DNA from 2 places in the Halomonas sp. 111 genome. Region 1 is predicted to be linked to the other one. Evidence: riboswitches for the same ligand, from Rfam matches in the RefSeq annotation. Region 1 holds a riboswitch; the other holds the start of a gene.
The links. A riboswitch is a leader RNA that binds a small molecule or an ion and turns the genes downstream of it on or off. The one in region 1 is predicted to bind thiamine pyrophosphate.

Region 1 (15,938 bases):
AGCGTTAAACGTAATTCAGGTGCCTTCAAAGTAAGCAGGCTACCTGGTTTAAGTGTGCCTGAGGCAAGTTCAATATGGCCCTCCAGTGCGCCGCGGCCGTCCAGGAAAAGCCACGGAATGGCCTCCAGGTAGGGCATGAATACATTCCAGGCATCTGCCTGCGCCTTAATATCAAGTGTTGCGGAAAGTGCCGCTAGCAGTTCAGGGTTAAGTGCACCCGTGGCCGGGTCCGTGGGCGTGATCTCATCAAGCGTTGCGGTGGCTTCAAGGGTTATGGCGTTAACCAGTGTGGCGTGGTCACTTGGGCGTATCAGGCGGCCTTCTGTGATTGCCAAGTTCACATGGGGTATGGCCAGGTTTTCACGGCTAAGGGTTGTATCAGCCACTTCTAGCGTGCCCTGCGCTTCAAGGGCGATATCACCCACCGTTAAGCGGCGGATTCCTTCGGCCTCTAATACCTTGATATGTAACTCGCCGCGCAGCAGCGACCATAACGAGAGTGTGAGCGTGGCATGCTCGGCCTCAATTGCCATCGGTAGCGCATCGTCTTCACGGGCAAGATAAAGGTTGTCTACTTCCCAGCGTCCAGGGTGGCGGCTAGTTCCTTGGCTCCAGCGAACCTCAATACCTTCAAACTGAGAAATTCTTTCCGGTAACCACTGACTATTCAGCAACCAGTAGCTGCCCACCAGCCAAACCGTTATGATAAACAGGCTACTGATCAAGGTAGCCAATACAACGCGGGATAAGCGCTTTTTAGTAATGTTCGTGTTTGACATACTCGCTTCCTGGCAGGTGACTCCTGTTGGCGCGTGTTTTATGGCATTATGCGCGACGCTGGATAGTTATGGGTTTTCGATTTCAACGCTAGGCAGGCAGCAAACGCCATGTTCAAGGATTTTTACGCGCAACACGGAGAGTATGTAGTGGTCTCCGCCGAGCAGGCCAGCCGTTTCGCTAAAGGCGTGGCAGGTGATTACAACCCGATCCATAATCCGGGTGCGCGACGTTTCTGCGTGCCTGGTGACCTGTTGTTTACGCTAATACTGGTAAAGTTCGGGCTGTCGCGGCAAATGGAATTTCGCTTCACCAATATGGTAAGTGCTGATACGCCACTGCTCTTTAGTGAAGCAGAAAATGGTGAGCTTCACGTAAGTGATGAGAGTGGAAAATGTTATTTACAGGTGGTTCGTGATGGCGAGACGACCCACGATAGTGCTGCTATTGAAGCCTTTGCTCGCTGCTATGTGGCGTTCTCAGGCAAAAATTTCCCGCATTATTTAAAGCCGCTAATGGAAAAGCATGGGGTAATGTTTAACCCTAAACGCCCTTTGGTTATCTACGATAGCATGGGGTTTTCATTAGAGCGTTTGGATGGGTTTACACCAGGCCTTGCCTTAACGCGCTCATCGCTTGATGTGCAGGGGAAGCGAGCAGACGCATTGCTTGAGTTTTCCATTGAATCGAAGGGCGTTGCAATCGGTGTCGGCTCTAAAAAGCTGGTGGTCAGTGGCCTTTGTCATTATGACGCCGCTGAAATGGCCGCCATTGTTGATGAGTTTTACCGGCTTAAAGCTGCCTACGAAGCTGCCTGAGTTGTTTCTGCAGTGCTGGTCCAGCAGGACTGGTTGAAATACGATTCTTGCAGGACATTTTTGCAGCACGTTGAAGTATTTCAAAAGGCCACCCGTTAATAGCGGGTGGCCTTTACGTATGGGTATCAGGCGGGGTGTTGCTCTACAGTGAGTTCTGGCTGACTGATGGTCAAACCTACCGTGGTAATGCGCCCATCAAGTACGCCTTGAACGGAGAGGGTCACGTTTTCCAACGCTATTGAGTCACCTATGCGTGGTTCGTCCGTCAATCGCTCACGCAGAAGCGCGTCTAATGTGCAGTGCATATCACGGTCTAGCGTAATGCCATAGGAGTTAAATACTTCGTCGACGTTGGTGTTGCCTTTCAGATGCAATATTTGATTGGGGAGTTGGTAGTGGTCGACCGTGGCTCCCTCCGCAAAAATACAGTCAACAAACGGCAGAACCTGTGGACGCAGCACGACAAACAAGTGATCGCCTGGCTGTAATTGGGTGGACCCACGCGGTGGGATAACGTCTTTGCCACGGGTGATCATGGCCACCACTGTGCCGTCAGGCAGTGCGAGTTGCGATAAACGACGGTTGGCTGCACGAGTAAAGTCACCTAGCCGATATTCCACAATGTCGGCGTCAACGTCCTCCAATGAGGTAATCTCCAGGCTGGCGGCAGGCACAACAGGCGGTGCTTCGGTAAGTTTCAGTTTACGCGCCAAGTAGGGCAGCGTAGTGCCTTGAATAGTGGCAGAAATTAATACCACGAAGAACACCACGTTGAAGATAAGTTCAGCGCCTTCCAGGCCGAAAATCAGTGGGAAAATAGCCAAAATAATGGGCACTGATCCACGCAGGCCTACCCAGGCAACCAGCCCGGTTTCGCGGTTCGTAAAACCGAACAGTTTAAGAATGGGAGTGACGGCGAGAGGGCGAGCCACCAAGGTTAATATAGCCGCAATCATCAGGCCTTCCAGCCATACATCCAGTAGGGAAACAGGATTAATCAGCAGCCCAAGCACCACGAACATGACGATCTGACTCATCCACGCTAATCCGTCATGAAACAAAAACGTGCTGCGCTGAAAGGCAATCGGGCGATTGCCGATCATGACGCCTGCAATAAAAATCGCCAGGAAGCCACTGCCTCCAAGGTTCGCAGCAACGCCAAAGGCGAAGAGCCCGCATGCCGCAACCAGAACGGGATAAAGGCCCGATGTGACCAGATGAATACGGTTAATAAGTTGAACGGCTGCCCAGCCGACCAGCAAGCCGACGGCGCCACCTACCCCGATTTGCAGGATAAAGAGTTTTAACAGGCCCACTCCAAGGGGCATATCGTTAACCAGTACTTCAAGTAATCCGATGGTTAAGAAAATCGCCATCGGGTCGTTGGATGCGCTTTCAATTTCAAGCGTAGACTTGAGCCGCTGATTAATATGGATGCCAGCATTACGCAGTAATGAGAAAACCGCAGCGGCGTCGGTGGAGCCGACGATGGCGCCGAGTAATAAACCATCCAACAAGGGGAGCTTTAGAATATAAGCAGCAGCGACCCCGGTAATCATTGATGTGATCAAAACGCCGAGCGTGGCCAATAGCGAGGCTGGCTTCCACACCAGGCGGATTGAGGCGAGGGGCGTTTGTAAGCCGCCATCGAACAAAATCATTGCCAGTGCCAACGTGCCCAGCGCGTGTGCCAAACCAGGATTATTAAAGTCGATACCGCCAATGCCTGCTTCCCCCGCAAGCATACCGGTTCCTAAAAACAGTACGAGTACCGGCATACCCAAGCGAGCTGACAGCTTGCTTGAAATAATGCCGACCAGTAGCAGGATGGCTGCTAGTAAAATAAGTTGGTCCACCAGAAACATACGCACGATTCCTGAAATAACTTGATATGGCCAGACCTTTTAATAATAAATGCCTGGTGTCATGTACGTGGCAAAGAGGCGTTATGCACCTCTGTTAACTGTCGTTATTTGTTAAGCGTAGGGTGGTGCTCTGCAGGGAGGAAGGCCGCCTGGTAAGCCTGGGTTCGATGAGCCAAGGGTATTCAATACGCAGTGATAAACGGCAGGCGCAATACCAGGCCATCTTTCATGGGCGGGCAGAGCCACCCCGGTATCATTTTGAATTACTACCGGGTTTTGGCGTCGCTTGTCATGGTCCAGGCTAAGGCGATTAAGTGGGTTAGCCAGTACGATCAGCGGCTTGGCGTGGTCTTCCAGGGCTGAGTGATGAACTGGCTCAGCAGCCCGCGGCATCGCCTCGTGAGGAGCGGCGCACCACAGCAATAGCGCCAAGCTCCAGAGGCCCACTTGGCCGAGCCGGAGAGACGTCATAGCGGTGGGCATGTATTGCTGAGGCAAAGAGACATCTCCTGGGTGCGCCGTATTATCATCCCTTATTGGGAGGGGAGGTCAAGCGGTTAAACATGCGTTTGCACTGTCTTTGGCGTCTTGTCATCGCTAATCGGGATTGTCACTAACCGTTAGTTGACGTTTACGTTAACTTGCTGATATACCCTATTCTTGGCCCTGGGGCAGCTATAGAGACTGCCTCTGTTACAAACACAATCATAATCAGGAGCAAGCGTAATGGCCGTTCGCGAAATTCCCATGATCATTGATGGTCAAGCCGTCCTGTCTCAAAGCCAGGAGTGGCGTGATGTGGTTAATCCGGCGACCCAAAAGGTGGTTGCCCGGGTGCCTTTTTGCACGGCAGAAGAAGTAGAGCATGCGATTGCAAGCGCCCATCATGCGTTTAGAGAGTGGCGCAAGGTACCGCTTGGAAAGCGCATGCGTATTATGCTGGCGTTGCAGGCACTGATTCGTGACAACACCGATGAACTAGCCGCCTTAATCACCGAAGAGCATGGCAAAACGTTGCCAGATGCCAAAGGTGAAGTAGGGCGAGGTCTGGAGGTGGTCGAACACGCCTGCTCGATTACCTCGCTCCAGCTAGGAGAGGTGGCCGAGAACGCGGCAAGCGACGTCGATGTTTATACGCTACATCAGCCGCTAGGCGTAGGGGCCGGTATTACGGCCTTTAACTTCCCGATCATGCTGCCCTGTTTCATGTTTCCGCTGGCCATCGCGACAGGCAACACCTTTGTGTTGAAGCCTTCTGAGCAGGATCCCAGCTCGACCATGCGCTTGGTGGAGCTTGCCCATGAAGCCGGTGTGCCAGCTGGGGTGCTGAACGTGGTGCACGGCGGTCCTGAGGTTGCCAACCAGATTGTCGATCACCCAACGGTTAAAGCGCTATCGTTTATTGGCTCAACCCACGTCGGCTCATTGCTTTACAAGCGGGCGGCAGATGCGGGTAAGCGTATGCAGGCGATGATGGGGGCGAAGAACCACTGTGTGGTTATGCCCGACGCAAATCGCAGCCAAGCCATCAACAATCTGCTGGGCTCAGCATTTGGCGCCGCAGGCCAGCGCTGTATGGCTAATTCGGTCGTGGTGCTGGTCGGTGAGGCGCGACAATGGATTGATGATATTGTGGATGCTGCAGGCCAGATGAAAGTGGGGCCTGGCACCCAACAGGATGCCGATTTAGGGCCGCTGGTATCGCCTGCCGCCAAGGAGCGTGTGTTAGGTCTTATCGAGACCGGTGAAAAGGAGGGCGCAACGTTATTGATTGATGGGCGTAACTGCCAGGTACACGGTTATCCGAAGGGCAATTTTGTGGGACCGACGTTATTTACCGATGTGACTGCGGAGATGACCATTTACCGTGAAGAGATATTTGGGCCGGTACTCTGCGTTGTCAACGTGGAAACACTCGACGAAGCGATTGCGTTTATTAATGCTAATCCTAACGGCAACGGCACGTCTATCTTCACGAATTCTGGCTGGGTGGCGCGGCGCTTTGAAACTGATATAGACGTGGGGCAGGTGGGTATCAACGTGCCAATCCCGGTGCCGGTTGCCTATTTCAGCTTCACTGGCTCACGTGCTTCAAAGCTCGGCGATTTAGGGCCAAATGGAAAACAGGCGATCGCCTTCTGGACGCAAACCAAAACGGTAACGGCACGCTGGTTTGAGCCTGAAAACGTTTCAAGCGGTATCAATAGTACTATTGCATTAAGCTGACGCTTACTTACTAAGCAGTCACTGGCTCTTGCGGGGGGCCAGTGACGTTGTTGTACTCAAGGCTTAAAAATCATTCAGCAGGCTCAAGCTTTCTTCCAGTAGCTTTTCAATCGGCTTAAGTTGGCTTTCATGCAATACGAGTAGAGACGGCGCCTCTTTTGGCTGTCCGACAAGGGGCACTAAAAGGGCGAACTCACTCTCCTCTAGATGAAATTCATGAATTTCACGCGGGCCTAAGGCCGTTTGGCATTGGGAGCAGCGGTAGACATCGTCCTCGCCATACACCAACCGGTGATACATTTTAAAAAGCGTATAAAGTGCCAAGCCGCCTTCAAGCGCAGACCAGCGTTCGGGCGTTTTGGGTATATCGTCGGTGACCTCTTGCCCTTCGGCTTTGGCATCGGCGATCACATTTGCTAAAGGCATCGCCAAAATGGCAGGGTCTTCAGAGGGGAGCGGAGCGTTTTGCTTCGTGGCCTGGTCGAAGTCTTTCACCGCGCGCTTTACATCATCTAGCGTATTTAAAACGTAGTCAGCATGCTGTAAGTCGCCAGGCTCGCAGCTACCGTTCTCCCAGCCATGGATCACGCGTAGCGTCATGTCTCCTCGTGACATGGGGCGGGCCAGCAGCATATAAAGCATTACGCGAACGTGAAGCTGGCGCTCATCGGTATTGTTTTCAAACGCACGGTAGGGGTCAGCAAACAGAGTATTGAGCCGCCCTTGCGTATGCTCCTTGGCTTCGGTGTATGACATATTGGTTTCCTGTAAGCGCGTCGCTTATTCTCCTGTGCGACGCTTGTAACATTAATGTTTTATAACACTAATGGCAGTAAGCTACTTTTATTTTGTAATGCTTTGACTCAGTTTACAGCAGCTTTTGTTAGTCTAGACAACGTTGTAGCGAATGAATAGCAGAAGTAAACCGTTTTCCTGTTAGCTATTTAGCGGCTAGGATACGGCGCGAGTAGCTGCTCATTTTGACGGTTAGCTCGCTTTACATCAGGATACGCTCTCAATTCACTGTCGCCAGGGGAGCCACGTTGCGTGGCTGAGAATGCTATGACGCAGACCCTGGAACCTGAACCGGTTAGTACCGGCGGAGGAAGTGCGACATGCCATACCTAACGTCAGCCGTGCTGGGCGCGGCGCTCTGTTGCTTTGCATTTTTAGGCCTTAAAGCCCGTGGGCGTAAAGGCTCATTGGATGACTTTGTAACCGCTCGTAATTCACAAACCAGCACCACGCTAGGGCTCTCTTTTGTTGCATCTGGTATGGGCGCCTGGATTTTGTTTGCACCGCCAGAAATTGGCGCTTTTATTGGCCCACTGGCCTTGGCAGGCTATGCCCTTGGCTCCTCACTGCCTTTTATCGTCCTTGGCTTTTATGGTCCGTCTATACGCCGGGCTCTCCCTGAAGGGCGGAGCATCGCTGAGTTTGCTGAGGCGTGCTATGGGCGCGGAGTGCGCCACTGGGTAACGCTGGTTTCCGTGGTGTATATGGCCTGCTTTTTAGCCGCTGAATTAACCGCCATTGGAGCGATCACCTCGCTGCTTTCTGATGTTCCGTCGAGCTGGGTGATTATTGGAGTAACGCTCACTACGTTGCTTTACACGGTAAGCGGTGGGCTGCGCGCAAGCCTGGCCACTGACCGTTGGCAGGCATGGTTGCTGCTTGCACTGTTAGTGGTGGTTTCCAGTGTCACCCTTTGGCACTTGCCTGCCATGCCGAGCAGTGCGGCATGGCCCTTTATCGCCACTTCTGATGCGCTTAGTGTGGCACTAACGCTTGTCATCGCGGTTACCGCAGCGAACTTGTTTCACCAGGGCTACTGGCAGCGGGTATGGGCGGCACGTGATGACCACAGTTTGGCCCGCGGGGCTTGGGTAGGAGGGGGCGCCACGGTCATGATCGTTATGGTGATTGGCGGTTTGGGTATGCTTGCTGCCATGAACGGTGTTCCGCTGGGCGAACCGCCCATGCCTTTTTTTGCACTGCTCAATAACGCGCCACCCTGGCTAGCTATAACGGCACTAGTACTTGCCGTTACATTGGTGGCGTCCAGCGTAGATACGCTACAAAGCGGTATTGCCTCACTGATCGTGTCGCGCAGTGAACAGCCAAGCGTTTCTATCGCGCTCACACGCTGGATGACCGTTTTGCTTATGGTGCCTGTCGTGGTTGTCGCACTTCAAGGTGTGTCTGTTTTACGTCTTTTTTTAATCGCTGATTTAGTCTGCGCTGCAACTGTGGTGCCCGTGCTGCTGGGCTTATGGCGGCGCATGACGCCCCTTGCGGCTATCGGTGGCGGCATGGCGGGTCTATTGGGTGCGATCTTGCCTGGGTGGATGAGTCACGCCAGCATAAGCGAAGGGATAATGGCGGCAAGCTTTCCGAACAGTGTACCCACACTAGCGCCGTTTCTAGGTGCGTTGTTAGCTTCCACGGTGGTAAGCGTGTTATTAGCGTATTTAAGAACCCCTTGGAACCAAGGACAGTTATGATTCGCAGTATTTTGACTACCCCTGATGGCGAAACCCATGAAGGGAACGAAGAGCTTTTTGTCACATGGCAGAATACCCCCGGCAGTCATATATGGATTGATATGCAGGGGGAATCAGCAGAATCTGCTGAGCGGCTACTGGGCAAATTTGAGTGTCACCCCATGGCTATTCAGGATGCCCATAAGGAGCGTGTACCACCCAAAATAGAAGAGTTTGATAACCACGCACTGATTATTTACCGCGGTATTTCATCTTTTGATGCCCAGCTAAACTTTGTTCCTCAGCAGGTCTGCTTTTTTATTGGTGAGTGCTTTCTAGTGACGCTACATCCAGGCGTTGCCATGAGCATTGAGCGGCTCTTTAAGGAGCAGGGTAAGACGTTATTAGCGAAATCACCGGAGCAGGTGGCGCTCAAGGTGATGTATATCTCTGCTGGGTACTACATCGATAGCCTGCTTGAATTTGAAGCGGAATTAAGCGATTTAGAAGATGAGTTACATGAAAATGGCAACGATGTATTAATGCGCAAAATTACCATGTACCGCTCCCGGCTGGTTAAGATGCGGCGCGTGTTTAATTATCATAAAGGGATTACCCAAGAGTTAACTGTCTACGACTATGAGCACGTCCCGCGTGAGGAAAGTGAAACGCTGCATGCCATTAACGATGTTGCCGAACGTTTTGAGCGGCTTTATACGCTTACTCAGATGTATTACGACATTTGCGGTGATTTAGTAGACGGTTACATATCAATCTCGTCGCACCAACTGAACATTACAATGCGCGTTCTAACGGTCATTACGGCGATTTTTGTTCCGTTAACGTTTGTTGCGGGTATCTACGGGATGAACTTTGACTACATGCCGGAGCTGCACTATCGCTATGGCTACTTCTTCATTTTAGGCATGATGGCAGGAATCGGTGGCGTGCTGATTTGGGTGTTCAGGCGAAAGGGCTGGTTCTAATTCAGCAGGCTTTTAAGGGGTAGCAAGAGTTTGCTATGGTCGGCTAGTCTTATTCCTTTGTATCAAGGAGCCTGACAATGCCTGAATCTACCACCGTTTCTTCTACGATGGCTGCCATGCTCTTGGTCGGGCATGGTGGCGTCGAACAACTGCATTACCGTGAAGACGTCAAAACGCCGTTACCCGGCCCAGGTGATGTTCTGGTCCAAGTGACGGCGACCGCGAAAAATAATACCGACCGTAAAGCGCGTGAAGGCCTGTATCCCACCAAAGAGAAAGGCGACGTGACGTCTTTTGCCATGGGCGGCACGCCCACCTTAACGTTTCCGCGTATTCAGGGGGCAGATGTGGCCGGGCGTATCGTAGCGGTAGGCGAAGGCGTGGATGCCGAGCGTATTGGCCAGCGTGGCCTGCTTGATTTCAATATTTATGCGGATGAGCGCCGGGATATCAATCTAACTCCCGACTACTACGGCCATGGGGCCGATGGCGGCTACGCTGAGTATATTGCGGTACCCGCAGACCAGTTCCACTCCATTGATAATCCCGAACTCCGCGACGCTGAGCTAGCCGCGATGGGCATGTGCTCCTATCAAACGGCGTACCATATGATGACCTCGGCACACATCAAGGCTGGCGAGCGCGTGTTGGTAAGCGGTGCCAGTGGTGGCGTAGGCACCGCGCTCATTCAGCTATGCCGTATTATCGGTGCCGTTCCTTATGCGGTCAGCCAGCCTGATAAAGCCGCTGCGCTGCAAGCGTTAGGAGCTGAAGCCGTCATTGACCGTGGCGACCTGCCGACCTTTGTTAGCCGCGTCTTAGAAGCCACTGGCGGAAAGCCAATTGATGCGGTGATGGACTTGGTCGGCGGCGAGATGACCGATCTGTTTATCGATACCATGATTGTTGATATGCAGCACCGCCAATCCTATCCGCGCCTTTCCATAGCAGGGGCCAGCGACGGTAATCTCAGTGAGATCATGTGGACGCGTATTTACCTTTACCAGGTGCAGATATTTGGCGTTTCTCATGGTACTCGTGAAGAAGCCGAGCAGCTAATCGCCTGGATTCGTAGTGGTGAACTCAAGCCTGTTCTCCATGCGGCGTTCAAGCTTTCTGAACTGCATGACGCCGAGCGCTATTTTGTTAATCGGGGCAGCAATTATCTCGGCAAAATTGTCATTGTTCCAGATGCGCAGTGGGATACTCACGGCGCACCTTTTGCACTAACAAACGCTCAGGAGCAACGCCTTTGAAAAAGATCCATACGCTTCAATTAATGGATACTCATGCGGGTGGCGATGTCAGCCGAATCGTAACGGGCGGGATTGATGCTCTGCCGGGCGCCACGGTGCGGGAGCAAATGGAGTACCTGCGCGACGATGCCGATGGCTTGCGTCGCTTGCTGCTGGAAGAGCCCTACGGCATTCCGGAGATGTCGGTGGACTTACTGGTGCCAGCGACGCACCCTGAGGCCGCAGCGGGTTATATCATTATGGAAGTGATGGGCTACCCGATCTATTCAGGCTCTAATACCTTGTGTACGGCAACCGCGGTGCTTGAGTGTGGGATTGTACCTAAGCAGGAAGGCATTCAGCAGTTTTCGTTGGAGGCCCCGGCAGGCCTGGTACATATCGAGGCACGTGTGCATAACGGCGTGGTCGAGTCGGTTACCTGTGAAGGCTTACCCAGCTACATTGATACCTACCGCGATACCATCCAGGTGCCTGGTATCGGTACAGTGACGTACTCTGTCGCCTATAGCGGCGGCTTTTACGCGTTAGTGGATGCTGCCGAGCTTGGTTTTAAGCTTATTCGTGAGGAAGAGCAGGCGCTTTCGGCCTGTGCGCATAAAATTGTTGAGGCCTTGCAGGCTCAGCGCGGTTTTTCCCACTACACGCTGGGTGATGTAGGCCCGTTGCCTTTCCTGCATTTTATGGGCCCCGAAGAGCAAGTGGGTGAAGGGTATGTACGCTCTCGTTCAACAACCTACGTTCATCCAGGTGTGATTTGTCGCAGTACTACCGGCACCGGCACCTCCGCCAGGCTAGCGTTAATGAACTACGAAGGTCGACTCAACATAGGGGATAAACTGGAAACGGTCTCGCTACGTGAAACCGGATTTATTGGCACGTTTACAGGGACTCATCAGGAAGGCGCCTATCAGGTGGTTGAAAATACGATTACCGGGCGCAGCTATGTGCTGGCTCAGTCGGATATCGTGATCAACTGTGATGACCCTCTGGTTGCTTGCGGTGAACTGCACCATATTTTGAGCGACCGCCACTCTGTTAACCACTAATCTGTGAATCAATACCCTGTTAATCACTGCTCTGTTAAGTCGGGTGGCTAATCTCGGTTAACGCGATATCGAGATAGCCTTGCGCTTCCAGGCGCTTCCAGGCGCTCCCAGACCGGGGCTTTTTCGACCTCGGTCATTTGGCCCCAATAGGCAATTTCATCCAGCGTACGGCCACAGCCTTGGCACGTATTTGTCGTGTCTAGTTGGCAGTGCTGGATGCAAGGAGAGAGCGGTCGGGAAACGGTGGTCATGCGCAATTCACTTGACTCAATAGCGCTTACGCAGAGGAAACTTTACCACGTAGCGATTTTATTTTTCCTTTGCGGGTCTTGTGGTCAACGCGACGTCGCTGGGAGCCTTTGGTGGGTTTTGTCGGGCGGCGTACCTTTTGTTGCCGAGTCGCGCTGATGATCAATTCTTTCAGGCGAGCAAGGGCATCTTCTTTATTAAGCTCCAGCGTGCGATAACTCTGCGCCTTGATAATCACCACACCCTCTTTACTGATGCGTTGATCATTGAGTGCTATCAAACGTTCTTTATAAAACGGCGGCAGGGTAGAGCGTGAAATATCAAAGCGCAGATGTACCGCTGACGCCACTTTGTTGACGTTCTGACCGCCTGCACCCTGAGCGCGAATTTGGCTAATATCAATTTCCCAGTCGGCCAAGGCAACATGGTTGGAAATAGTGAGCATCAAGTCCTCTGTGTCACAGGTGAGTGATAAGGCTAGCACACTTGACACAGAGGTGGTCGCAGCGACGGAGTTTAAGAGGCGAGATTAGTGACCGGCTCACCGTTGCTAAACGCGACGACATTCGCAAACGCGTCACCAAAGTAGAGCTCGTAGCTATCTTTTTCGACATAACCCAAGTGAGGCGTCGCTACGCAGTTGGGCAGGGTGAGCAGAGGATCGTCGCAGGTCGGTTCGCTATCGAAAACATCAACCGCCGCGCGTCCTGGCCTGCCTGCTTCGAGGGCGCTAACTAATGCACCTGATGCAATTAATGGTGCGCGACTGGTGTTTACCAGAAGCGCTGTGGGTTTCATGCAGGCCAAATGGTCAGCGGTCACAATACCCCGCGTTTCATCGTTTAGGCGCAGATGCAGGCTAAGCACATCGGCACGTTTAAAAAGATCCTGCTGGCTCTCGGCAACCGTTAACCCGGCGTCCATGGCTCGAGTTCTGGTGCCTTCGCGCCCCCATACCAGCACGTTCATTTCAAATGCCTGCGCGTAACGGGCCACCAGGCTACCAATTTTGCCCAAGCCAAAAATCCCCATTGTGCGGCCTTTTAGCCCAGTGCCCAGCGTTTGTTGCCAGCGGCCAGCTTTAAGGTTTTCTACTTCTTCAGGCAGGTGGCGCATGCCGCAAAGTACCAATCCCCAGGTTAATTCGGCCGCCGCGTGTGGCGAGCCTTTACCTGTCATAACGGTAACGCCTTGTTGCTGACACGCTTTTAGGTCGACATGAGCCGCACCGCCCCCGGTTTGGCTAATCACTTTTAAATTGGGCAAGCGTTCAAGCAGCGCTGCAGTGATAGGGGTACGTTCACGAATTAACACAAGCGCATCCGCGTGATAAAACCGTGCCACCAACGCCTCAAAATCGGTTAGCGTATCGTGATAAATAGTTACGTTGTGCCCGTTGAGCATTGCATAGGCATCCAAATGGCGTACACAGTCCTGGTAATCATCAGGTATCACGATATTCATTGATTCGTTCCTTTTCTCTAAGTATGTAGCAACCCTAAAAGGCCTTACGCTAAAGCGAGGCTGAAACAACGTGATACTCCGCTCTTGCTTGGTAATCAATAGGCAGTGAACGAGCGATTATAGTTAAGCCGCTTGTTGCCGATATTAAATCCTGTAGGCTTCTGTATCACGTAACTTCAAAAGGGAAACATACCTTAACCGACGGTTTTTTTAGAAAATAAATGCCAGGTTTTGGTTGTAACGGTTATCCTTGACCGCCTGGCTAGTGGTACTTTTTCACCAAAAGTAGACGCTCCTGCATGACTTCTGACACAAGCGAACACGCACAATGAAAAAGACGTTAAGTATACGTACCATGCTCATCAGCCTCTTTATTGTGGCCATGTTGGGCGCGGTTGCGCTTGCCGTGACCGGCTGGTTTACCAACCAGCGGCTAATCAACGTTCAACACACTATTACCGACGATGTACTGCCTCTTCAGGATGCCAGTCGTCGTTTGGTGCTCACCGTGGCGGCCTTCGGCCAGCGTCATAACGAACTGCTCGCTGCAGAAAGCGCGTCTGACCTGGACAGCATTGTCACGGAAGAGACACTTAATCAGCGCTTTCTGGAAGCTCGTCGGGGATTAGGAGAAGAGGGGCTCCAAGGGCAACTGGAAAACCTGAACAATGAGTACGATGCGTTACGTGTGGGTGACGCAGCGCTTGAAGCGGCCCGCCAGACGGAGCTTGGCCTAAAAGCAGACACGGCCACTACGTTGACGCAAATGGAGACGTTAATCAGTAATGCCATGAGCAGTGCTGAAGAAGTGGCTAACGTCTCAGTGATTAACCAGCAGCGCTATCAGAGCGAGCAGCGTGAGTTAATGGAAGCGTGGCGTGAGGATGGCATGACCACGTTACCCACAACGGTGCTGGATAGCCTGGTGGTTGAAGGCACGGATATCAGCCGTTACAGCGCGAATGTCAGCACTGCGTTGGCATTGCTGGCGGGTTATGGCCATCAAATGGTGCAGGCCACAAATGCCGAAGCGCTGTCTACGCTGCGCCAGAACGCTATCGAACCCCAGTTCACTCAGATGCGTGACTGGTTAACGGCGATTAACGATGCACCTGATTCAGAAAGAAGCCAGATAGCGATGGTCAATGCCTTGAGAGAGGATATTAATCGACTGGAAAGCGTGATGATCACTGACGCCTTGTCTGTTTACCGGCTCCGTGAACAGCAGCTGGAATTAGGTCGCCAGGTTCAGGAGGCGCTAGCGAGCGTGGCAAGCGCTATGGCACAAATAGAGCAGACGCTGAGCGACGTAGAGCGATATGCGGCGGCGCAGGCGGACAATGCGGTTGACCAGGCAGAAACACTGGCCGCCGCCGGGCTCACTTTACTGATCACTGTCACGTTAGGCGTTGTCGCTCTGCTGGCGATTTTTGGCTGGCGTACGCTGGTACGTGTACTTGGCCCGCTGGTGGCCATGCGCCGGCAAATGGAGAACATTAGTGGCGTAGGTGGCGAAAATACCAATCTGTCACAACGTCTTGATCTACAGCGAGACGATGAAGTCGGCCAAACTGCCCAAGCGTTCAACCGTATGATGGACACGTTTGAAGGTATGGTTGCCCAGGTGCGTGAAAGCGCTGAGGCGATTGCCGAAAGCAGCCGACAAATTGCTTCGGGTAATGAGAACCTGTCACAACGCACGGATCAGCAGTCCGCCTCGCTAGCCGAAACGGCTTCCAGTCTTGAGCAAATCACCTCTACCGTGAAGCAGACAGCCGACTATGCGGATCAGGCAAAAGGTGCCAGTGGCGGTGTCGATCAGCGGGCACGCTCGGCGGGGGATGTCGCCAAACGTACAACGGCGGCGATGGGGGATATACGTGAAGCGAGTGAGAAAATCACCTCGATCATTAAAGCCATTGATGATATTGCCTTCCAAACCAACTTGCTGGCGCTAAACGCCTCTGTTGAGGCCGCTCGTGCAGGGGAGCAGGGGCGTGGTTTTGCCGTGGTCGCCCAGGAAGTGCGTAAACTTGCCGGTCGCAGTGCCGATGAGGCAGCGCAAATTCGTCACTTGGTGGCTGACAGCGTGGCCAAAGTCAGTGAAGGCGAGCAACTGGTTAATGCGTCCAGCACGCACCTTCAAGAAATCATCGATAGCTTGTCAGAAGTCACTCGCTACGTGACAGAAATTGCCGATGCCACGCAGGAGCAGTCGACGGGTATAGAGCAGATTAATCAGGCGATTTCGCAGCTGGATCAGGTAACCCACCAAAATGTCCGCTTGGTTCAGGATGCTTCAAGCGCAAGCCACGAACTTGATGCGCGAGCTGGCGATATGCATCTGCTGGTAAGCCGATTCCAGGTGAGCGGTGATGCGGGGCAGCAAGTACGTTCATTGCCTTATAAAGAGGTGCCTGCACGACTGACCTAGCGTCATCGTATTGCCTGTTAACAGCGAATGCATCTACGGTGCATTCGCTGTTTTACGTTTCGGGGGTTGATTGCTTCAGGCCGTGACTACACTGATTGATAAACAGCCCATGAACGTGCATAACCAGAGCGGCAGCAAGGCGATACGCTGTAAAACAGCCTGCCTTGAAAGACAAGGAGTTCACGCTCTTGAACGGTAAGGAACATACGAGTGATTTGGTGCATTGAGCCTGAACATCACATATTAACCCTTGAAGCGCCTATTGGCGTCATTGCCGACACGCATGGGTTGCTACGCGAGGAAGCACTCACTTGCCTGGAAGGTTGTGGGCTGG
Region 2 (15,938 bases), on a different contig from region 1:
CGCGTTTTTGGAGTAGGCGCCTTGAAGGCTTGATGGCCATTGCCGTTGTGATCGCCATGGTCGCCAGTACCGGTGGCTTGCTGCTCTCTTTTCATCTGGATATTCCCTCGGGGCCGAGCATTATTCTGCTGGCCGGCGTGGGCTATCTTTTCTCGGCGATGTTTGGGCGCTACCACAGCCTGGCTGCCCGGCTAAGGCGTAAAACAGCCCCGCTCAGTGCTGAGGCATCTACGTAACATCATTCAACAGGAGTCGGTATGTCTTTACGGTTATCTTCGCGCTTATTGGTTGGCGTATCCGCCATGTTGGCACTGCCCGCGGCCATCGCAGCAGACCGCGTTCAGGTGGTGACAAGCTTCTCCATCCTGGCCGATATGGTCGAGAACGTGGGCGGTGAGCACGTTGAAGTAACATCGCTGGTGGGGCCTGACGGTGATTCGCACGTCTACTCCCCTCGCCCAAGCGATGCACGCGCACTGACAGAAGCGGATCTTGTGGTATTCAACGGCCTACTGTTCGAAGGCTGGATGGAGCGGCTCATTGAATCCAGCGGCTACAACGGCGCATTGATAACGGCCACCGATGGCATTAACAAGCTCGACTACCATGATCATGGGCACGACCACGACCACGACCATGATCACGGACACGACCATGCGCATGGTGAATTTGATCCTCATGCCTGGCAGGATATGGCCCAAGCGCGGATTTACGTTGCCAATATTCGTGACGGGTTGATTGAGGCCGATGAAACTAACGCCGATGAGTACCAAGCTAACGCCGATAATTACCTGGCCAGCATGGCAGAAGTCGATGCTGAAATTCGTGAGCTCATCAGCGAGATCCCGGCCTCAACCAGCGTGATTACTGGCCACGACTCCTTTGGCTACTTCTCGAATGCTTACGGCGTCAACTTTTTGGCACCTACCGGCTTATCAACCGAAGTAGAACCCAGCGGCGCCAGCATGGCCGAGCTGGTGGACGTGATCAACGACCAGAACGTACAAGCCCTGTTCCATGAAAACATGACCAATCCTGCGGTCATTCAGCAACTTTCTGAAGAGACGAACCTGCCGATTGCCGGAACACTGTATGCCGATGCGCTTTCTTCCGAGGGCGAAGCGAGCACCTACCTTGGCATGATGCGCCACAATGCGGTAGTGCTGCACGAAGCACTGGCCCAGCCGGGCCATGATGACCATGCGCATGACGGCCACGACCATACACATGACGATCATGACCATGACCACGGGCATGATCACAGCGAGCATAGCCATAGCCACTAGGCATTGGTTGCCAGGGTCAGCCACTCTCTAAAACAGGCCATGGCTTGGGTTTCTGGCCGCGATTGTAAGCGCGTCAGCCAGTACCCGCCTAAACTCACCGCGGTGCTGAACGGTTGTACCAAAGCACCGCTGGTGAGCGGGCGTGAGAACATTGAAGGCGGCGCCAGGGCAATGCCTACGCCCTGCTGTGCGGCTTCTATCATGGCAATAGAAGAGTCAAACACGATACTTCTTGGCACAGAAACACTGCTGGATAACCCCGCCGCCAGTAGCCACTGCGTCCACTCATCGGTGCGATAAGAGCGTAGCCATGTTTCACCCACGACATCGGCCGGCGTCTTTAGCCGGGTGGCGATGTCGGGCGTGCACATGACCGACAGCGAGGCTGGCAACAAGGGCTGGGCCGCAATACCGTGCCAAGCGCCCGTTCCAAAGCGGATAGCAAAGTCAAACCCGTCCGCGGCCATATCCGTGCGATTGTTATGGGTCGAAAGGCGCAGATCAATAAACGGATAGCGCTCCTGAAAGTCAGCAAGCCTGGGCAGCAACCAGCCGACGGCGAACGTGCCCACCGCGCCCACATTCAATACCTCCCGATAGTTCTGCTCGCCTAATTGATCCAGCGTGTGTGTAATCTGATCAAACGACGCCTTGAGGACCGGCAGTAGCATTTCGCCCTCTTGCGTTAACATCAGCCCGCGCGGCAGGCGGGTGAACAGTGCTACCTTCAACTGGCCTTCCAGCAATTTTACGTGATGACTAACGGCCGCTTGCGTCACGCACAGCTCGGCAGCCGCTCGGGTAAAACTCAAGTGCCTGGCCGACGCTTCAAAGGCGCGCAGGGCTTTTAGTGGTAAGTAGGGACGCACGACACAGACCCCCAAATTTTTCTAATGGCTTATGCAAAATATCGCTGTTTGTCACCTTGTACGGTTCGCCGTAACGTAAGCAACGAATCAGCGGGGCCAACGCCCGATGTTAATCAACAACACGTAACGGGTTTTCTGATGAACAAGATGTTAACAGCAAAGAATGCGCTTATTGTGGCAGGTTCGTTTCTTATCAGCGCTTTTGGCTATGCGAATGATGATCCGCGCAGTCTCCCGGTGGCGTCGGTGGTCAACGACACTATCGTGGCCTTGATGGACGCGCACAGTATCCCGGGCATGGCCGTAGCGGTAAGCGTTAAGGGCACGCCCTATTACTTTAATTATGGGATAGCCGATCAAGAGGCTAGTGTGCCGGTAACTACCGATACGCTGTTTGAGTTGGGTTCCGTCAGCAAGACGTTTACGGCGACGCTGGCGGCTTACGCTCAGGCCAGCGGTGCTCTGTCACTTTCTGACCCCGCCAGCCAGTACCTGCCAGCCCTTGAAGGGAGCGCCTTTGATAACATCAGCCTGTTGGAACTGGGCACCTATACGGCGGGCGGGCTGCCGTTGCAGTTTCCAGATAACGTCAACAACGAAGACGACATGGTCGCCTACTACCGCCAGTGGGCACCGACGTATGCGCCAGGCACCCATCGGCTCTATTCAAATCCGAGCATTGGATTACTCGGTTACCTGACCACCCAGCGGCTTGGAAAACCTTACGCCCAGTTGATGGAAGCGCATGTGTTTTCAGCACTCGGCCTTGAACACAGCTACTTGCAGGTACCTGAAGACGCCCAGGCGAACTACGCCTTCGGGTACTCAAAAGAGGATGAGCCGATTCGGGTGAACCCCGGCGTATTGGATGCAGAGGCCTACGGGGTAAAGTCGAATAGCGCCGATATGCTAGCGTTCATTAACGCCAACATGGACAACTCAGCGGTGGATGAACCGCTGCGCGAAGCACTGGAAGCAACCCGGATGGGTTACGTCAACATGGACGATATGACCCAAGGCCTCGGTTGGGAGCGCTATGCCTACCCTGTGTCGCTTGACCAGCTACAAGCAGGCAATTCGATGGAGATGGTGCTGGAGGCTAACGAGGCCGAGCAGCTTCAGCCACCGTTACCGGCAGATGACGATGTGTGGTTTAACAAGACGGGCTCAACCAATGGCTTTGGCGCCTATGTCGCCTTTGTACCCAGCCAGCAAATAGGCATCGTGATGCTCGCCAACCGCAATTATCCCAACCAGGCACGTATTGAGGCCGCCCACCATATTCTGACGACGCTTGCGGCGACGCCCTGAAAAAAACCGCCTTTATGCAACGAGCCTTCCTAAAGGCTCGTCATTAAAGCGCTCTTTTATGCATTGCATTTTGGGTGGTGGATAAGGAGACTTGCACTACCGCGATCCCCCCACTGCAAAGAGCCAATACCATGCGCCTTAACGCCGACTTTAGCCACTTTGCTTGCGTAACGCCGGACCAATATCAATGGGTCGATTCGCCCAGTGCAGGCGTCACACGCATGATGCTTGATCGCATCGGCGAGGAAGTCGCCAGAGCGACCAGCCTGGTACGCTACGCGCCCAACAGCCAGTTCACCGCACATACCCACGACGGCGGGGAAGAGATTCTTGTACTAGAGGGCGTGTTCGGTGATGAGCACGGCCGCTACCCCGCGGGCACCTATCTGCGCAATCCTATCGGTACGGGCCACACCCCGCACATAGGCGATGAGGGCGCGCTCATCCTGGTGAAGCTTCACCAGTTTGCAGCCAATGACACTCTTCAACTGGCCGTACCTGCCCACCGTTTACCTTGGCAGCCGGACCGTCGCCCAGGCATTACCTATAAAATGCTGCATACCTTTGGCCAAGAGCGCGCCAGCCTGGAGCGGTGGGAGGCGGGCGTGACGATTGTCTACCCAACGCTGGGCGGTGGCCTGGAAGCGTTTGTTCTGGAAGGCACCTTGTGCGACGGCGATACCGAATACCCGACGGGCAGCTGGTGTCGCTACCCTCCCGGCGCCGCTCCCCAACTTAGCGCGGGCAGCGAAGGGGTCAAGCTCTACTTAAAACGCGGGCACCTGCGGCTTGATTAACGTGTCAGGCCAAGAAATGGCAACAGCGTAAGCAGTGCCACCATGACGACCGCCACCATTACCAGGGTGACCTGAAAGGGATGCGCCGCCAGGCGGCGCCATAAGGTAGGTGCATCGCCTTGGCTCACGGCCTCGGCGTGCGCTTGCCGAGCCTTGGTGAAGCGCTCGGCTTGATACACCGCCAGTGCTGCTTCGGCCGCCTCACGCTGGGTTTCATCACGCAGCCAGATCGCGTCCACCCCTAAGCGGAAAAAACCGGCCTGCGTTTCATAGGTATCAAAACCATGTTCTGCCAGTAGTGAGCGGACTTCCATGGCTTCTTCATCGGTAACGTAGCGCAGCCGAAACAGCAAGTGTGCCATATCAGTCGCCCATCGCCGCCATTAGGTCGGCCTGGATAACTTCGATCCAGTAGCCGTCCGGGTCTTTCACAAAAATGACGCCCTGCATTTTGCCTTGATCCGCCCGCTTTATGAACGTCACATCGTGCTCATCAAACCATGCCTGGGCCGCTTCCAAGTCCGGCACGCTAAAGCAGATATGTCCAAAGCCCTGCGGTTCGGCATTGCCATCGTGGTAGGCAAAATCGTCCTGGTCTTCTGTGCCCCAGTTATGGGTAAGTTCTAACAGCCCCTTTTGGCTGAAGGTCCAGGCCGTACGCGCCTGGGTATCTTCCGGCACCTGGTCGTTGGCTTCCAGGTTCGCCAGAAAGTAGAGCGAAAACTGCATCTCTTCGAAATCCAGCCGACGCAGCACCTGCATGCCAAATACCTGGGAGTAAAAGGCCAATGAACGCTCGGGGTCTTTCGCCCGCAGCATCGTATGGTTTAAGCGAAACCCTTGGGTTTGCGCAGGGGCCGGACGAACGCCTTTATGCTGTTCACCTTGCAAAGTCATCTTGGGCTCCTTGTGGGAATTATGCTGTTAAATGAATTGATTGAGCGGTTATCTTTGACAAAAACCATACCGTGTACAAGCCTATCGCTAACCGTTTCACACCGCATGATGCCGTTGTGATGACATACCATGAGGGCAGAGCAGCCATTATTCCAGCCCCGCTTACCCTACCGGCCTCCCCTTACACATCGCCTGCGCTTTACAGCACCGCCCAAGGCAAGGATAGTAGCCTGACGACAGGGGCGCTTGAGACGCTCAAGCTGAGATGCACCCTTAGAACCTGAACCGGATAATACCGGCGTAGGAAGTCGCGGTGTCATCACACCCGATCTACGCTGTGAGGTGGCCATGACATCACTCCCGCTGAGCAACGCGCTTTCCGCTGTACAACGCACCACGCCGTTAGTGCACTGTATTACCAATTTTGTAGCGATGAACAGCACGGCTAACTGCCTGCTGGCTGTCGGCGCTTCCCCTGCCATGCTGCATTCAACTGAGGAAGTCGCTGAGTTTACTCGCTTGGCCGGGGCACTTTCGATCAATATCGGTACACCTTCACCACACTGGGCAGAAGGTATGCAACTTGCCGCCAGAACGGCCAACGAGCGCAATACCCCCTGGGTATTGGACCCGGTTGCGGTGGGCGCCACTTACTACCGTCAAACGCTTTCACAAACGCTATTGGCTTTTAAGCCCAGCGTGATCCGTGGCAATACCTCAGAAATCATGACGCTTTCCGGCTTGACCCACGCGGGCCGAGGAGTGGATGCCACGGCCTCTACGGATGAAGCGCGTGAGGCCGCCATTAACCTCGCCAAGCAGCAGCGCTGTATTGTCGCGATGACCGGCGTGCAGGACTTTATTACCGATGGCACTCAGCACTGGCGCTTGAACGGCGGGCACGCGCTTATGCCGCGTGTCACTACGCTTGGCTGCGCGTTAAGTGCCACCGTTGCCGCCTTTGTAGCGGCCAGCCCCGGAGCTCCCTTGAACGCCACGTTAGCCGCACTTACAAGCTTTGCTATCGCGGGTAGCCGCGCTGGACAACAGGCGGCAGGCCCGGGTAGTTTTCAGGTAGCCCTGTTGGACGCCTTGTATCAGCTAACACCTACAGACGTCCGTCAGTTTACCGGGCTGGAGGAAGGCTAATGCGTTTTGATCTTTCGCTTTATCTGGTCACTGACGCTCAACTCTGTCAAGCCGCAGGGCTAGAGCGCACCGTTATTGAGGCCGTCAAAGGGGGCGTCAGTTTTGTTCAACTGCGCGATAAACACGCAAGCGATACCGACATGATTGAACAGGCCAAGCGCTTGAAAGCCGCCCTGGCGGGTAGCGGGGTACCACTGGTGATTAATGACCGCTTGAACGTTGCCTTGCAAAGCGGCGCCGATGGGCTGCATGTCGGCCAAAGCGATACAGCGGTTCAAGAGGCACGGGCGGCCATGGGGCCAGAGGCAATTATCGGGCTTTCGATTAATACGCTTGAGCAGCTTCATGCAGCCCCCGTGGCCCTGCTCGACTACGTGGGCCTGGGCCCGGTGTTTACCACCCAAAGCAAGCAGGACCATGCTAAACCGTTGGGGTTTGAAGGCCTGGCTCAGTTAGCCGCGGCCTGCACCTTGCCAAGCGTGGCCATTGGCGGGCTCAAGGCTGAACACGTCCAGCAGGTCGTTACAGCCGGTGCCAATGGCCTGGCGGTTATCTCCGCCATTTGTGGCCAGCCTGATCCTTACCAGGCCGCACGGGCGTTGGCTCGGCCATGAACCAGCTCGACCATATTGCCGCTTTTGTCAAAGTTGCCGAGCTTGGCAGCTACACGCGGGCCGCTGAAGCATTGGATCTTTCCCGCACGCGGGTATCACGTATTGTCATGGCCCTTGAAGAGACGCTCGGGGTGCGGCTTATTCAGCGCACCACGCGGCGCCTGCATTTAACCGCCGAGGGCGAGCGCTACCTTGCGCATGCCCAAGCGATTTTACAGGCGCTTGATGAGGCTGCCGCCGACGTAGGCAGCGGTGTTTCTGAAATACGCGGCCGTTTACGTATCAACGGCCCCATGAGTTTTGGCATGCGCCACCTCTCCCCGCTGGTGGCACGCTTTATGGTGGCGTATCCTGGCCTGGATGTACGCCTGGACTTAGGTGACCGCCGCGTGGATCTTCTCGAAGAGGGCTACGATGTGGCCATTCGTATTGGCAACCTGCCCGACTCAAGCCTGATCGCCAGGCGTCTGACGCGCTGTCAAATGCTGTTTTGCGCATCCCCGGCGTACCTTGAAACCCATGGCGTGCCGGCAAATGCTGAGGCGCTTGCGCACCACCGCTGCCTGCGTTACCGCAGCGATTTAGCCAATAGCAACTGGCGTTTTGAAAATATGACGCTGACACCCCAAGGCCCGCTTGAAAGCAACAATGGCGATGTTTTAACCCATGCCGCCGAGGCAGGTATCGGTATCGCTCATCAACCCAGCTTTTTGGTAACGGAGAGCATTATCGCTGGGCGCCTGGTTCAGGTACTGCCGCACATCCCCCCCAAGATGCTGGATATTCATGCCATTTACCCTGCGCGACGCTTTTTACCTGCCAAGGTAGAGCGGTTTATTGAGCTGTTAACGGACGCTTGGGGTAGCCCGCCTTACTGGGAGCAGGAGATGGGATTGTCGCCTATTTCGCAACAGTGATGTTTGGTACGCGTGGATTATCTCTGCCGTCAATGAACGTAAAGTGTCCCCATTGAACTTTCATCACTGCCCAATGGAGATACCCCATGAATGCATCTTCTTCCACCATGAGCACAAACCTTCAACCCCACGCCATCGCACTGCTGCGACTATCACTTGGCGTGATGGCACTCGCCCATGGCCTGACCAAGGTGTTTGTGTTTACCCTGCCGGGCACGGTCGCCTACTTTGAGTCACTGGGCCTACCAAGCGTTATAGCCTACTTAACGATTCTGGGAGAAGTTGGCGGCGGCCTGGCCTTGATTCTGGGTATTTATACGCGCTGGATTAGCCTTGCAATGATCCCTCTGCTACTGGGTGCTACGTCCGTGCATCTTGGCAACGGCTGGGCGTTTACCAACGCTGGCGGTGGTTGGGAGTTCCCGGCATTCTGGACCGTTGCCCTGCTCGTGCAGGCAGGTTTAGGCGGCGGCAGCTTTACACTGAACCGCCGCATTAGCTAATCGCGTTAGGCGCACCAAAACGAGTTTATCTATCACCTTTTCTCCGCCATGCCTTTGCTCGCGCCCTGGTCACTGCCAGGGACTTCTGCCAGGAGACGTTGTTATGCTACCCAGTCTTTTTATATCCCACGGCTCTCCCATGCTGATCCTCACCCCTACGCCTGCCCACCACTTTTTACGTTCGCTGGGCAAGCAACTGACGCCCAAGGCGATCATTGTGGTTTCAGCGCACTGGGAAAGTCAGACGCTGAAAGTCAGTAACAGCCCTTGGCCAGAAACCCTTCATGACTTCGGCGGCTTTCCCCGCGAACTGTTCGAGCAGCAGTACCCGGCACCTGGCGAGCCTGCACTGGCCAACCGCTTGGCCAAATTACTGGGGGCCTCAGAAGTGGAACGAGGGTTTGACCACGGCACCTGGGCACCTCTTTCGCTGATGTTTCCCAAGGCGGATATTCCTGTCGTTACGCTATCGCTGCCTGTGCGTTGGTCTAACGACAAGCTGGTTGAGCTGGGTAAGCGCCTGGCGCCACTGCGTGAAGAAGGTATTCTGATGATCGGGTCGGGCAGCCTGACCCATAACCTTTACGAAACCATGCCGCTTGATAACCCGATGCCCAACTGGGTCGGCGCTTTTGCAGAGTGGGTCGATACTCAGCTTGTGAACAATGACCGTGAGGCGTTGCTTGCCTGGCAAACGGCCCCCGAAGCGAGCAGGAACCATCCAACGCCCGAGCATTTTCAGCCGTTACTGGTAGCCATGGGCGCAGGCGGTGATGTCACACCGCTCCACCGCAGCGTTGAGCATGGCGTGCTGGCAATGAACGCGTACGCCTTTGCCTAGCCTAAGCGATTGCGCGCGTACACGTGCACTGGTGAAAAGCCGTAGTGGATCGTGACATCAACCATAAAAAAACCCCACCAGCTCATAAAAGCTGGTGGGGTTTTTTGACATTTAAAACAAGGCTTAAAGGCTTGCGTTGACCACCATGCACTCCATACCTTGCAGTTGTAGTTCACGGCAGGCTTCACGGGCGCGATGCTCATCCAAAGCCACCAGGCGAGCACGGTATACCGGCGTTTGGCCTTCAAGCGTATCCACCTCCACGCGCCCGGCCAAGTTTTGCGTTAAGCGTTGGGCCGCTTGTTGGGCCAGCTGTTGAGCCTGCCCTTGCTGGCTAAATGCACCCACCTGGATACCCCAGGCGCCGGTCGGGGGAGCTTCCACCAAGCGCTCACTTTGAATAAAGTCCTGCAAAGGGTCAGCGTTAGACGCGCGGGACGCCTCGGCCGGGCCTTCAACGGTGATCGTGGCCAGTTGCTCGTCTACGCTGGTATTGGGGGCAGGTGACAGCGTGGTCGTTTCAATACTGGCAAGCATTTGGCTTGGCGCAGGTGTTGGCGCCTTGGGAGGTGCCACGGGAGGTGTAGAACCACCAAACCCCATAAACTCCTGAGAAAAACTGGTATTGGCGACCCATGTACGCTGATCACGCAGCTCAGCGCGCATAAAGCTTCGGTCGAGTAAATCGGCCATATGAGTATCACGCGATGAAGAGCTAAACCCTCCCATCACAATGGCAACCAGCCGCCGGCCATCATGCACGGCAGTCGTCGCGACGTTAAAGCCAGAGGCACGAATAAAGCCAGTTTTTAAGCCATCAGCGCCAGGGTAGTCACGCACCAGCCGATTATGACTGGTGTGGCGCTTGTCGCGATAAGTAAATTCCTGAAGACCGAAGTAATGGTAATACTGTGGAAAATCCTGCATGACACGCACCGAGAGCGTGAGCATGTCCCGCGCGGAGGTGATTTGCTGGTCATCAGGAAGCCCGGAGGCGTTGCGGAAGGTCGTGGCCGTCATACCTAACTCTCGCGCCTTTTCGGTCATAAGCCGCGCAAAGCGCTGCTCGCTACCGCCCAACGCCTCAGCCACCACAACGGCGACATCATTCGCCGAACGCACAGCCAGGGCGCGGATAGCGGTATCGACAGGAATCGTACTGCCCGCAGAAAGCCATAATTTGGTAGCGGGCATGGCCGCGGCCTGGGCAGAAACAGCGAGGGGCTCATTGAGCGTTAAAGTGCCACTTTCCAGCGCTTCAAAGGTCATGTACAGCGTCATCATTTTGGTCAGCGAAGCAGGATAACGCGGTGCATCCACATTTTCTGCGTATAAAACTTCACCGTTATCAAGGTCGACCACAATACCTGCGTAACGTGGATTCGCCTGCACGGTCGAGGTGGTGATGATCAATAGCAGTAACATCGTTACCGCTAGCCATGCCCTCGACGCCTTGTTATCGTTTACTCCCCTCGTCACCATGTCTGCCCCTTGATGATTCATTTACGCTGGAAACGAGACGCACACTTCTTCCTCGGCCTGCACGCGTACACCCCCGCATTGAATAATGCGCCATGAATCAGTTCCCAAGGGTAAACAACTGCAGCGCCAATGGCCCCGTCAATTCACTCTAGACTAGCACGCTCGTCGGACAATTTAACGTTTATAGCGGCATTACTCGATACGCCAGGCATAAAAAAAACCGACCCAGCTGGGTCGGTTTTCATTCTGCTTTAAAGAGGCAGCAACTAAAGATTTACTCTTCAGCAGCGGCTTCTTCAGCAACCGGACGGTCTACTAGCTCAACGTACGCCATAGGCGCGTTGTCGCCGGTGCGGAAACCGCACTTGAGAATACGGATGTAGCCACCCGGACGCTCGGCGTAACGCGGACCCAGCTCATTGAACAGCTTGCCAACGGCTTCTTTGGAACGTGTGCGAGAGAACGCCAAACGACGGTTCGCAACGCTATCCTGCTTGGCTAAGGTGATCAGCGGCTCGATAACGCGACGCAGTTCCTTGGCCTTGGGCAGGGTTGTCTTGATGACTTCATGTTCGACCAGCGAGACAGACATGTTCTTGAACATGGCCTGACGATGCGAGCTGGTGCGATTCAGATGACGACCACTCTTACGATGACGCATGGTTGTAATTCCTTACCAAACTGGGACTCAAGTCGACACTCACGCGGTGGCCTTGTCGTCCTTCAGGCTAGCGGGCGGCCAATTTTCCAACCGCATGCCGAGGGACAAGCCGCGCGCCGCCAAAACGTCCTTGATTTCATTCAAGGATTTTTTACCGAGGTTCGGTGTCTTCAACAGCTCAACTTCTGTGCGCTGGATAAGATCACCGATATAGTAAATATTCTCGGCTTTTAGGCAGTTCGCGCTGCGAACGGTCAACTCAAGATCGTCTACGGGGCGCAATAGGATTGGATCAACGTGATCTTCTTCCTCTTCGACTTCCTGCTCTTTATCAGCTTCAAGGTCGACGAAGGCGGCCAGCTGCTCTTGCAGAATGGTCGCACTGCGACGGATAGCCTCTTCCGGATCCAAAGTACCGTCGGTTTCCAGATCGATAATCAGCTTATCGAGGTCGGTGCGCTGCTCAACACGAGCGGCTTCAACCGAGTAGGAAACGCGGCGGACAGGGCTGAAGGTGGCATCCAGCTGCAGGCGGCCAATAGCACGGGTCTCTTCATCAGAGCCACGGGCGTCAGCCGGTTCGTAGCCACGACCCAGCGCTACCTTAAGCTGAATTTTCAGCTCGGCACCTTCATTGACGTGTGCAATGACGTGGTCCGGGTTGACGATTTCGACGCTATGATCAAGCGCAATGTCGCCAGCAGTGACGACGGCTGGGCCCTGCTTGTTCAGCGAGAGAACCGCCTCATCGCGGCTGTGCATCTTGATCGCAACATCTTTCAAGTTCAGGAGGATTTCGATGACATCTTCCTGCACCCCTTCGAGCGCACTGTACTCGTGCTCTACACCCGCAATTTCAGCCTCTACCACGGCAGCGCCGGGCATAGACGAAAGCAGAATGCGACGCAGTGCATTCCCCAGGGTGTGACCAAAACCACGCTCGAACGGTTCGAGAACGATTTTGGCATGATGTGCGCTGATTTCTTCGACCTTGATGTCGCGAGGACGAAGAAACTCTGTCACTGAACGCTGCATATGAACACCTTTCAGGCTGCCAAACGGATACTGAGTTCTTAAGAACCGTACTCAAGAGCATCTGGGCGGTTAGCTTTGCTATCCCGCCCAGGCTTCAAGAAGCAGATTAATTAACGCCGCTTACTTGGAGTACAGCTCGACGATCAGGTTTTCGTTGATGTCGGCAGTCAGGTCACCGCGTTCAGGCAGAGCCTTGAAAGTGCCTTCCATCTTCTTGGCGTCGATTTCAATCCAGAGGATATCGCCACGGTTGGCCGCAATGGTCAACGCGTTTTGAATACGTGCCTGGTTCTTCGCCTTTTCGCGAATAGCAACAACGTCACCCGGCTTCACTTGGTAGGAAGCAACGTTAACGGTGCGGCCGTTCACGGAAATCGCCTTGTGGCTAACGAGCTGACGCGCTTCAGAGCGAGTCGAGCCGAAACCCATACGGTAGACGACGTTATCCAGTCGGGATTCAAGCAACTGCAACAATACTTCACCGGTCGCGCCTTTCAGGCGAGCAGCTTCTTTGTAGTAGTTACGGAACTGTTTTTCGAGTACGCCATACATGCGACGTACTTTTTGCTTCTCACGAAGCTGCAAGCCGTAGTCTGAAAGACGCTGACGACGCTGGCCGTGTACACCCGGGATTTGCTCGGATTTACACTTTTTCTCGAAGGGAGTCACGCCACTCTTCAAAAAGAGATCGGTGCCTTCACGACGAGACAGTTTGCACTTCGGTCCAATATAACGAGCCATGAATCTGTCTCCTTAAACGCGGCGTTTCTTAGGCGGACGGCAGCCATTATGGGGAATGGGCGTCGCGTCTACGATGCTTTGCACGCGGAAGCCTGCGGCATTGAGTGCGCGCACGGCGGATTCACGACCGGGACCTGGGCCTTTAACCAGTACGTCTACGTTTTTCACACCATACTCGGCTGCAGCAGTCGCTGCACGCTCGCTTGCTACTTGAGCAGCGAACGGGGTGCTCTTGCGAGAACCACGAAAACCCGAACCACCGGCAGTTGCCCAAGAAAGAGCATTGCCCTGGCGGTCTGTGATCGTCACGATCGTGTTGTTAAAAGAGGCATGGATATGCGCAACGGCGTCCACTACCTGCTTTTTAACCTTTTTACGGTTACTACGCGGGTTAGCCATGTTGATGTCTATTCCTGTCTTTACGCCAGAACGTGCGTGTTATTTGCGGATCGGCTTACGCGGGCCCTTACGGGTGCGCGCGTTAGTCTTGGTCCGCTGACCACGCAGCGGAAGACTACGACGATGACGCAGACCACGGTAGCAGCCTAAGTCCATGAGACGCTTAATATTCAGCGTAACATCACGACGAAGGTCGCCTTCTACGGTGTACTTACCAACTTCAGAACGCAGGGTATCCAGCTCTTCGCCAGATAGGTCCTGGATCTTGGTAGTCAGCGCGATACCGGCAGCAGCACAGATATGCTGCGCGCGAGTACGGCCAATCCCGAAGATATAGGTCAGCGAGATCGCCGCATGCTTGTTGTCCGGGATATTGACGCCTGCAATACGGGCCATCAGCTTACTCCGAAATTTGAGCGGCTTGCTCGTTTATTCATCTACAAAAGGCGCAACAGCATACCCCTTTAAATGCCCTAAGGCAAGGGGTATGCCGAACACCCACTTAAAACAACGTAGGAATTAACCCTGACGCTGCTTGTGCCGTGGTTCGATGCAGATGACGCGAACAGCGCCATTGCGACGAATGATCTTACAGTTACGGCACATTTTCTTTACGGAAGCTCGAACTTTCATCGTTCTTTCTCCAAAAACGGCTCGCGGCGCGCCAATCGTAAGGCGGCGCCTCAGCGCATGATGCCGCCGCTACCGTAGCCTTTCAGGTTGGACTTCTTCATCACCGAGTCATACTGATGCGACATGAGGTGTGACTGCACCTGAGCCATGAAGTCCATGATGACCACCACCACGATCAGGAGCGAGGTGCCGCCAAAAAAGAATGGCACATTCCACGCAACGATCAGGAACTGGGGCATCAAGGAAACCGCAGTGATATACAGGGCACCGAACAAAGTCAGACGCGTCATGACTTTGTCGATATAGCGAGCGGTCTGCTCGCCGGGGCGAATGCCCGGCAGGAACGCACCTGACTTTTTCAAATTGTCAGCTACATCCTTCGGATTGAAGACCAGCGCTGTGTAAAAGAAGCAGAAGAATACCACTGCCGCCGCGAAAAGCAAGATGTAAAGCGGTTGCCCAGGGGCTAATGCTTGTGATGCACGCTGTAACCACTCCATACCTTCACCTGCACCTACCCACTGACCAATAGAAGCCGGGAAGAGTAGGATACTGGACGCGAAGATCGCAGGAATAACACCCGCCATATTCACTTTCAAAGGCAGGTAGCTGCTTTGGCCTGCATACATCTTGTTGCCAACCTGGCGACGTGGGTAGTTCACTTTCAAGCGGCGTTGACCGCGCTCAATGAACACCACAAACGCGACGGTGGCAATACCTAGCACTGACAGCGCTAACAGCGGAAGGACATTCCAGGCCCCTTCGTTACGAGCAAGTTCAAACGCTTGCCCCACGGCACTGGGCAGCCCAGCGACGATACCAGCGAAGATCAGCAACGAAATACCGTTGCCGATGCCCTTCTCGGTAATCTGCTCACCTAGCCACATCATAAACACCGCGCCTGACACAAACGTAATCACGGCGGTGAAATAGAAGCTGAAGTCAGCGCTGTAAGCGATGCCTTGGCTAGCCAGACCGACCGACATACCGGTAGCCTGGACAAGAGCCAGTATCACCGTGCCGTAGCGGGTGTACTGGCTAATCTTGCGGCGGCCGGACTCACCTTCCTTCTTGAGCTGTTCAAGATGGGGTGAGACCGCAGTCATCAGCTGCATGATAATCGACGCAGAAATATAAGGCATTATGCCCAAAGCGAGGACGCTCATGCGCTCCAGGGCGCCACCCGAGAACATGTTAAACATGCCCAGGATGGTGCCCTGTTGCTCCCTAAACAAGGCAGCAAGCTGGTCAGGATTGATACCGGGAACGGGAATGTGGGCACCGATACGGTACACCACGATGGCGAGGAGCACGAAGCGCAAACGCGCCCACAGTTCACTCAGACCGCTGCCCATCGCCGGCATATTTCCTGACTTGGCCATTTAGTCCTCTACCTTGCCGCCAGCAGCTTCGATCGCTTCACGGGCACCTTTGGTGACCTTGATTCCACGAACGGTAACTGCCTTGTTCAGTTCGCCTGAAAGGATGATTTTTGCGTGTAGCGTTGCATCCTTCAGCACGTTGGCTTGCTTCAGCGTTTCCATAGTGACTTCGTCACCGGAAACCTTGGCAAGTTCAGCCAGGCGTACTTCTTCAGAGACCAATGATTTAGCAGACGTAAAACCGAATTTCGGCAAACGACGCTGCATGGGCATCTGACCGCCTTCGAAACCAGGCTTGACGCTACCGCCACTGCGTGATTTCTGACCTTTGTGGCCACGGCCGCCGGTCTTACCAAGACCGGAACCGATACCACGACCAACGCGCTTTTCAGCGGGTTTGGAGCCCGGGGCCGGGCTTAAG

Region 2: another riboswitch for thiamine pyrophosphate. It lies ahead of thiM (hydroxyethylthiazole kinase); the one in region 1 lies ahead of ACT3T7_RS05340 (sodium:solute symporter).

Annotation. Positions count from the first base shown of each region.
Region 1 is NZ_JBQSYV010000005.1:53,204-69,141, forward strand. It holds gene ACT3T7_RS05310 (hypothetical protein) at 1-779, opposite strand, end outside; gene ACT3T7_RS05315 (DUF3581 family protein) at 888-1,595, shown strand; gene ACT3T7_RS05320 (potassium/proton antiporter) at 1,721-3,460, opposite strand; gene ACT3T7_RS05325 (hypothetical protein) at 3,572-3,958, opposite strand; gene ACT3T7_RS05330 (CoA-acylating methylmalonate-semialdehyde dehydrogenase) at 4,187-5,686, shown strand; gene ACT3T7_RS05335 (hypothetical protein) at 5,750-6,442, opposite strand; TPP riboswitch at 6,708-6,812, shown strand; gene ACT3T7_RS05340 (sodium:solute symporter) at 6,802-8,190, shown strand; gene corA (magnesium/cobalt transporter CorA) at 8,187-9,155, shown strand; gene ACT3T7_RS05350 (zinc-binding dehydrogenase) at 9,233-10,411, shown strand; gene ACT3T7_RS05355 (proline racemase family protein) at 10,435-11,457, shown strand; gene ACT3T7_RS05360 (DUF1289 domain-containing protein) at 11,505-11,708, opposite strand; gene arfB (alternative ribosome rescue aminoacyl-tRNA hydrolase ArfB) at 11,735-12,151, opposite strand; gene ACT3T7_RS05370 (D-2-hydroxyacid dehydrogenase family protein) at 12,223-13,170, opposite strand; gene ACT3T7_RS05375 (methyl-accepting chemotaxis protein) at 13,499-15,604, shown strand; gene ACT3T7_RS05380 (metallophosphoesterase family protein) at 15,815-15,938, shown strand, end outside.
Region 2 is NZ_JBQSYV010000014.1:14,936-30,873, forward strand. It holds gene ACT3T7_RS11530 (metal ABC transporter permease) at 1-236, shown strand, start outside; gene ACT3T7_RS11535 (metal ABC transporter substrate-binding protein) at 258-1,286, shown strand; gene ACT3T7_RS11540 (LysR family transcriptional regulator) at 1,283-2,155, opposite strand; gene ampC (class C beta-lactamase) at 2,303-3,466, shown strand; gene ACT3T7_RS11550 (cupin domain-containing protein) at 3,598-4,263, shown strand; gene ACT3T7_RS11555 (DUF6164 family protein) at 4,260-4,625, opposite strand; gene gloA (lactoylglutathione lyase) at 4,627-5,160, opposite strand; TPP riboswitch at 5,389-5,484, shown strand; gene thiM (hydroxyethylthiazole kinase) at 5,509-6,309, shown strand; gene thiE (thiamine phosphate synthase) at 6,309-6,923, shown strand; gene ACT3T7_RS11575 (LysR family transcriptional regulator) at 6,920-7,840, shown strand; gene ACT3T7_RS11580 (DoxX family protein) at 7,927-8,343, shown strand; gene ACT3T7_RS11585 (DODA-type extradiol aromatic ring-opening family dioxygenase) at 8,447-9,184, shown strand; gene ACT3T7_RS11590 (D-alanyl-D-alanine carboxypeptidase family protein) at 9,308-10,666, opposite strand; gene rplQ (50S ribosomal protein L17) at 10,941-11,327, opposite strand; gene ACT3T7_RS11600 (DNA-directed RNA polymerase subunit alpha) at 11,367-12,362, opposite strand; gene rpsD (30S ribosomal protein S4) at 12,483-13,103, opposite strand; gene rpsK (30S ribosomal protein S11) at 13,116-13,502, opposite strand; gene rpsM (30S ribosomal protein S13) at 13,542-13,898, opposite strand; gene rpmJ (50S ribosomal protein L36) at 14,022-14,135, opposite strand; gene secY (preprotein translocase subunit SecY) at 14,186-15,517, opposite strand; gene rplO (50S ribosomal protein L15) at 15,518-15,938, opposite strand, start outside.